DNA from 2 places in the Pseudomonas sp. JQ36 genome. Region 1 is predicted to be linked to the other one. Evidence: riboswitches for the same ligand, from Rfam matches in the RefSeq annotation. Region 1 holds a riboswitch; the other holds the start of a gene.
The links. Region 1 has a riboswitch for cobalamin ahead of cobW (cobalamin biosynthesis protein CobW). Riboswitches for the same ligand answer to the same signal wherever they lie in the genome.
Positions count from the first base shown of each region.

Region 2: linked by a shared signal. The riboswitch ahead of cobO (cob(I)yrinic acid a,c-diamide adenosyltransferase) and the one ahead of cobW (cobalamin biosynthesis protein CobW) in region 1 are both predicted to bind cobalamin.

Region 1 is NZ_CM132642.1:2,029,013-2,032,901, reverse strand. It holds cobalamin riboswitch at 1,005-1,217, shown strand; gene cobW (cobalamin biosynthesis protein CobW) at 1,316-2,386, shown strand; gene cobN (cobaltochelatase subunit CobN) at 2,390-3,889, shown strand, end outside.
Region 2 is NZ_CM132642.1:555,114-559,002, forward strand. It holds gene ACS4NR_RS02700 (PQQ-dependent sugar dehydrogenase) at 1-897, opposite strand, end outside; gene ACS4NR_RS02705 (hypothetical protein) at 964-1,548, opposite strand; cobalamin riboswitch at 1,713-1,943, shown strand; gene cobO (cob(I)yrinic acid a,c-diamide adenosyltransferase) at 2,025-2,636, shown strand; gene ACS4NR_RS02715 (cobyrinate a,c-diamide synthase) at 2,633-3,889, shown strand, end outside.

The DNA of each region.
Region 1 (3,889 bases):
CCCCAAAAGTAACCAAAAGGTCTATGCCCTGACGTCCGGCCCTCGCCTAGGCTCGGGTTCCTTCGCTGCGGGATTCATCCGGGGGGCAGCGCCTACGGTTTGCTTCGCTGCACCTCCTCTCGCTGTGTTTGGCTGCGCCAAACGGTCGCTGCGCTCCCCCCCCCGGATAAATCCCTCCACTCAGCCTGCCGACGGGCCCTCAGATCAAAAGCGGTACTCGAGCTAACGCTCATTGTGTTGAGTGGGGCGGCTTCGCCGCATGGGGTGCACGCTATCTAAATTGTAGGAGCCATCCTGCTGGCGATGGCGGCCTGACAGCCGACCAATTTCAAACTGAACACACCCATTCCAACTGTGGGAGCGGGCTTGCTCGCGAAGGCGGCCTGCCAGTCGACCAAACTCCAACTGAACACACCCAATCCCATGTAGGAGCTGCCGAAGGCTGCGATCTTTTGACCTGCTTTGGCTCTGGCTTTTGATGTGGCTTTTGATCTTCTGCCCCTTCGGCAGGCCGAGCGAAGGTGTCCATCAGGGGGTTAGGCGCGCAGCGCCATGCGGCGAAGCCGCATACATCGAGAGGAGGTGCAGCGAAGCAAACCGTAGGCGATGCCCCCGGATGGACACCGTAGCGAGGGAACACTGAGCCTCAGCGAAGTGCCGTACGCCGGGGCAAAGCCTTTTGGGTTACCTTTTCGGCGTTTGGAAAAGGTGACTCGCTGTAAGAGCGAAACCGCCAGTGGCGACACCCGCAGAAACGGATATGCCCCCAATCCAAAAAAACCAAACCCCTTAACCCGAAGTCTGGCAAAAGTGACCCGCCTCAACGGCGAAACCGCCAGCGGCGACACCCGCAGAAACGGATATGCCCCCAATCCAAAAAAACCAAACCCCGTAACCCGAAGTCTGGCAAAAGTGACCCGCCGCAATGGCGAAACCGTAATCAGCAACCCCCGCAGCAACGGATATGCCCCCAATCCAACCATTGACCGGTCACCACCCGATGCGTAGCCTTGCGCTTTCGAGGTTCTTCGGCCCACGCCGAAGCTAAGAAGGGAACGCGGTCAAAGCCGCGGCTGCCCCCGCAACTGTGAACGGTGAAGTTCGTTGCCACGCCACTGCCAGCTCAATCCACTGAGCCCGCGGGAAGGCGCAACGAACGCCAGGCGCAAGGCCTGAACACCGTCAGCCAGGAGACCTGCCTCGTGACAGATTTCTCACTACAACCGGGCGGGGTGATCCGGTGGCGAATTCTTCCGCGCGCACGCTCGCAGCGGATCTCGTCCCGCATGCCCGCCACCTTGCCAAAGGGCATCCGATGAAAACACTGGCCAAACTCCCCGTCACCATCGTCACCGGTTTCCTCGGCTCGGGCAAAACCACCTTGCTGCGACACATGCTCGACAACGCTCAGGGCCGTCGTATCGCGGTGATCGTCAACGAGTTCGGCGAGCTGGGCATCGACGGTGAAATCCTCAAGCAATGCACCATCGGCTGCACCGAAGAAGAAGCCACCGGCCGCGTCTACGAACTGGCCAACGGCTGCCTGTGCTGCACGGTGCAGGAAGAGTTCTTCCCGGTGATGCGTGAACTGGTCGCCCGTCGCGGCGATCTCGATCACATCCTGATCGAGACCTCCGGTCTGGCTCTGCCAAAACCATTGGTGCAAGCCTTCCAGTGGCCGGAAATCCGCAGCGCCTGCACCGTGGATGCGGTGATCACCGTGGTCGACAGCCCGGCCGTGGCCGCTGGCACCTTCGCTGCGTTCCCGGATCAGGTCGATGCCCAGCGCAAACTCGACCCGAATCTGGATCACGAATCGCCGCTGCACGAACTGTTCGCCGATCAACTGGCCAGCGCCGATCTGGTGATCCTCAACAAGGCCGACCAGACCAGCGCCGAAGATCTGGCTCGCGTTCGCGCTGAAGTCGCCGAAGAACTGCCGCCGGCAGTAAAAATCATCGAAGCCAGCAACGGTCGCCTGCCGCTGGACGTGCTGATCGGTCTCGGTGCCGGATCCGAAGAACATATCGACAGCCGTCACAGCCATCACGATCACCACCACGACGGTGATGACGATCACGATGACCACGATCACGACGCCTTCGATTCGATCTCGATCGAACTGCCGCAAGCCGACGAAAGCCTGCTGCTCGACGCGCTTACGCAACTGGTTGTGCAGCACGGCATCCTGCGTGTAAAGGGCTTCGCGGCGATTCCGAACAAGCCGATGCGCCTGTTGATTCAGGGCGTGGGCACACGTTTCGACAAGCACTTCGACCGCCAGTGGGGCGCTGACGAAGCGCGCGTCACCCGTCTGGTGCTGATCGGTCAGGAACTCGACGCCGCGCAACTCGAAGCGCAACTGCGCGCCGCGCTCAGCGTTTAAGCCATGCACCTGCTCAGGACCCAGCCCGGCGGTTTCGTGTCGGATGACAACATTGCCGACCTTGGACAAACCCCCGCCGAGCTGGTGATCCTGTGCAGCGGCGATTCCAGCCTGGCGCTGCTCGCCGAAGCGGCGCAGCAACTGCCCGAGGATTACCCGAACCTGCGTCTGGCCAATCCGATGCAGGTGCAGAATCATGCTTCGGTCGATTTGTATGTCGATGAAGTGCTGCGTCACGCCAAGGTCATTCTGATTTCGTTGCACGGCGGCATTGCCTATTGGCGTTACGGTGTCGAGCGTCTGGTGGAGTTGTCCGAGCGCGGGGTGCAGGTGATTCTGGTGCCGGGCGATGATCGTCCCGATCCGGAGCTCAGTGACCTGAGCACCGTGCCCGCCGAGGATCGCGACCGCCTCTGGCAGTTCCTGCGTCAGGGCGGCATGGGCAATGCGCTGGATTTCTTTCATTGTCTGGCCAACCGCTGGCTGGCGCGCGACTACGCCTGGGGCGAACCGCAGGCGCTGCCGCGTACGGCGATTTACCACCCACAGAAAAACACCGCCGCACTGAGCGACTGGCAAGCCGAATGGCTGCCCGGTCAACCGGTCGCGGCGGTGTTGTTTTATCGCTCGCATTTGCAGGCGGCCAACACCGCGTTCATCGATGTGTTCTGCCAGCGCTTGCAGGCGGCAGGGCTCAATCCGTTGCCGATTGGCGTCGCCAGCCTGAAAGAACCCGGCTGCCTCAGTGTGGTCGAGGACTGGCTGGACGAGGTCGAGGCGGCGGTGATTCTCAACACCACCGGGTTCGCGCAATCCAGCCCGGAAGCGCCGCATCTGCGCCCGTTCCGGCGCAATATTCCGGTGATTCAGGCGATCTGCGCCCAGGACAACGAACCCGGTTGGCGCGACAGCGAGCAGGGCCTTGGCCCGCGAGATCTGGCGATGCACATCGCTTTGCCGGAACTTGACGGGCGCATCATCAGCCGGCCGATCAGCTTCAAGGACCTGGCTTGGCGCAGCGAGCGCAGCCAGTCCGACGTGGTCTGCTACCGGGCGCAACCCGAACGCATGGATTTCGTCGCTGAACTGGCGCGGCGCTGGAGCGATCTGGCGCGGCTGCCGAACACGGAAAAACGCATCGCGCTGATCCTCGCCAACTACCCGACTCGCGACGGCCGGATCGGCAATGGCGTCGGTCTCGATACGCCGGCGGCGGCATTGAATATCCTGCGCGCGTTGCAGGCGGAAGGCTTCCCGCTGACGGCGGAGTTGCCGGACAGCGGCACCGAACTGATCCAGCAATTGCTCGGCGGCGTCAGCAACGATCTCGACAGCATCGACCTGCGTCCGTGCCAGCAAAGCCTGGCGATGGACGCCTATCTGGCGATGTTCAATGCGCTGCCGCAGGCCAATCGCGCGGCAGTGCTGGAACGCTGGGGCGCGCCGCAAAATGATCCGATGTGCCGTGACGGGCGAATGATGATCGCCGGTCTGCGTTTTGGC
Region 2 (3,889 bases), 1.5 Mb from region 1:
GCCACCGTCCTTGACCGAGGTGATGTAGTCCGGCACCAGATCGCTGCCGATCTCGTCACGTTCGTTGACCGCTGTCCACAACGCGCCTGTGGTGGGCTCCCATGCCAGGCCGTTGGGGTTGCGAATGCCCGAGGCGAAGATCCGGTGGTTGCCGGTGGCGCGATCCACTTCCCAAATCGCCGCACGTCCTTCTTCTTTATCCAGACCATTCTCGCCGACGTTGCTGTTCGAGCCGACGGTGACGTACAGCTTGTTGCCGTCCTTGCTGGCGGTGACGTTCTTGGTCCAGTGATGGTTCATGGTGCCGCCCGGCAGGTCGGTGACTTTGATCGGCTGCGTCTTGATCTCGGTCGCGCCTTGCTCGTAGTGGAAGCGCAGCAGGCGATCGGTGTCGGCGACGTACAGATCGTTGCCGACCAGGGTCATGCCAAACGGGGAGTTGAGATTCTGCAGAAACACCGTGCGGGTCTCGGCCACGCCGTCGTGGTCGGCATCGCGCAGCAGGGTGATGCGATTCGGGCTCGGCACACCAGCGCCGGCCTTGCCCATGACTTTCTTCATCACCCAGCCACGAATGCCGCTGCTGTCGTCCGGTTTGGGCGGGGCATTGGTTTCCGCCACCAGCACATCACCGTTGGGCAGTACGTAGAGCCAGCGCGGGTGATCGAGGCCTTCGGCGAATGCCGCGACTTGCGTGCCGGCCGCAGCAGTCGGTTTGCCGCCCGCAGGCCAGCCGACCGCCGGGGCGATGTTCACCGTCGGGATCAGGGTTTTGTTCGGTTCAGGCAGTTTCGGTGACGGGCCGGTGCCGTCAGAAACTTGCAGGCTGGAGGATTCACCGCAGGCGGCGAGCCCTCCGGCGAGGGCGATGACGAGAGCGAGTTGGGTTTTGCGCATTACTGATCTTCCCTATGAATGCTTGCCTAATCATAGAGGAGCTTGCGCACCCGATGGTTCAACCGCTCAACCGCGGGCCTCTTTGAACAGCACGGCGACGCCTGGGTGATAGTTGCCCGCTTCGCTGCGCAACTTGCGGTAGGCGTAGGGGAAATACCAGGCCACCGCGCAGCAGTGTTCCTTTTGCAGGTCGTCGACCATGTCCTGCAGTTCTTCGGGGCTGGCGCTGTGCTGGGCCTTTTGCGGGGCGACGAACAGGCAGCCGAGTTTGAGATCGCTGGCGAAGCTGATGCGTTTGGCATCGCTGGTGATGTCCAGCAGGGCCTGGGTCAGATTGAGGTTGTTGACTCGCGGCCAGCGTTGGGTCGCCCGGAGGTAGGCGCGGTCTTCAGCCCCGGCGATGAACAGGTCGGCGCGGGCATTGCGTTCGCCTTCCTCGTTCTGTTTGCGCGTGGCGGTATCGCAAAGGGTCACCAGTTCGGCCATCCATGCCGCCGCGGAGAGCAATCCGAGATTGGCTTTCTCGTCATGCCAGTAAGGGGTGTCGTTGTCGCCGCGAATGGCGTTGTAGCGGTCGATACAGTCAAACCAGCGTTCAAGCATCGGGCGCAGGAATTCCAGGCGCGGGTTGCTGATGATCATGCCTTGCATCGTCATCATCCTTATTGTTGTAGTGTGCTTTTTCAAACAAAAGCATGGCTCTTTGATATCACTTGTCTCAGTGTGGCACAAGATTGGCGTCAGTTAATTGATCGACGGCAGTTATTCGCCCGACGGCCCCCTCTTTAATTGACGCTCCACCCCCAACCCTCTAACCTTCGCGGCTTGTTTCAGGTGCTCTGTGACCTGTGTCGACAGAGTGAAACAGGGAAGCCGGTGAGGGTTGTCTTCAGGCGAAGAACGATCACGATCCCGGCGCTGCCCCCGCAACGGTAAATGAGTAAAAGCTGCGCCTTGAGCCACTGCCTCGACAGAAGCGGGAAGGCGCGCAGCCAGGCGATTCGCCGCTCATGAGCCCGGAGACCGGCCTGATCCATCCAGCGGCATCACGGTGGGCGATGCCAGGCTTTTTGCCGTCTATTCTTGTGCCTGCCCGCCGTTATCCAGCCTCAACGGAGAGCTCCCCCATGACCGATTCCCCCGAGCGCGACGAACGCCATCTGGCGCGTATGCAGCGCAAAAAAGCCGTGATCGACGAACGCATCGCCAATTCGCCTGACGAGTGCGGCCTGGTGCTGGTGCTGACCGGCAATGGCAAAGGCAAAAGCAGCTCGGCGTTCGGCATGCTCGCCCGCGCCATGGGCCACGGCATGCAGTGCGGCGTGGTGCAGTTCATTAAGGGTCGCAACAGCACCGGCGAAGAACTGTTCTTCCGCCGCTTTCCCGAGCAAGTGCGTTTTCACGTGATGGGCGAGGGTTTCACTTGGGAAACCCAGGATCGCCAGCGTGACATCGCCGCCGCCGAAGCCGCGTGGGCAGTGTCCCGCGAGCTGCTGCGCGATCCGTCGATCGGCCTGGTGGTGCTGGACGAACTGAACATCGCCCTCAAGCACGGCTACCTCGATCTTGATCAGGTGCTCAGCGACTTGCAGGCGCGTCCGCCGATGCAGCACGTGATCGTCACCGGTCGCGCGGCCAAGCCGGAAATGATCGAGATGGGCGATACCGTCACCGAAATGGGCATGCTCAAACACGCCTTCCAGGCCGGCATCAAAGCGCAGAAAGGCGTCGAACTTTGAATCAACCACGTCACTGCCCGGCGGTACTGATTGCCGCGCCGGCCTCCGGTCAGGGCAAGACCACCGTCACTGCCGCGCTCGCTCGCTTGCATCGCAACCAGGGGCGCAAGGTGCGCGTGTTCAAGTGCGGCCCGGACTTCCTCGACCCGATGATTCTCGAGCGCGCCAGCGGTGCGCCGGTGTATCAACTGGACATGTGGATGGTCGGCGAGCAGGAAAGTCGCCGTCTGTTGTGGGAAGCTGCTGCCGAAGCCGATCTGATCCTGATCGAAGGCGTGATGGGCCTGTTCGACGGCACACCATCGAGCGCTGATCTGGCGCGGCATTTCGGCGTGCCGGTGCTCGGCGTGATCGACGGTACCGCCATGGCCCAGACCTTTGGCGCCCTGGCACTGGGTTTGGCGAAGTATCAGCCGGACCTGCCATTCGCCGGCGTGCTGGCCAACCGTGTCGGCACCTTGCGTCATGCACAGTTGCTCGAAGGCAGCCTCACCGAAGGTCTGCGCTGGTACGGCGCGCTGTCACGCGAGACCGGGATCGAGTTGCCGAGCCGGCACCTCGGTCTGGTGCAGGCCAGCGAATTGAATGATCTCGACCTGCGTCTCGACGCCGCCGCCGAAGCCTTGGCCAGCAGTTGCGAGGTAGCGCTGCCACCGGCCGTGGAATTTGCCGCACCTGAAGTGATCCCTGCCGAACCGCTGCTCGACGGCGTGCGCATCGCCGTCGCTCGCGATGAGGCCTTTGCCTTCACCTACGGCGCCAGTCTCGACCTGCTACGGGCGATGGGCGCCGAGTTGAGTTTCTTCTCGCCGATCCGCGATACGCAATTGCCCGAGGCCGACAGTCTGTATCTGCCCGGTGGTTATCCGGAATTGCACCATGTCGCGTTATCGCAAAACACCGCGATGCTCGATGCGATCCGTGCGCACCACGCCGCCGGCAAACCGTTGCTCGCCGAGTGCGGCGGCATGCTCTATCTGCTCGACGCGTTGACCGATGTCGACGGCACCCGCGCCGAACTGGTCGGCCTGCTGCGCGGTGAGGCGGTAATGCAAAAACGTCTGGCGGCACTGGCACTGCAAGCGGTGGATCTGCCGGAAGGTTCGTTGCGCGGCCACACCTATCACCATTCCCTGACCACCACTGAGCTGACGCCGATCGCCCGGGGCCTGAGCCCGAATGGCGGGCGCGGAGCCGAGGCGGTATATCGGGAAGGGCGGATGACGGCGTCGTACGTGCATTTCTACTTTCCG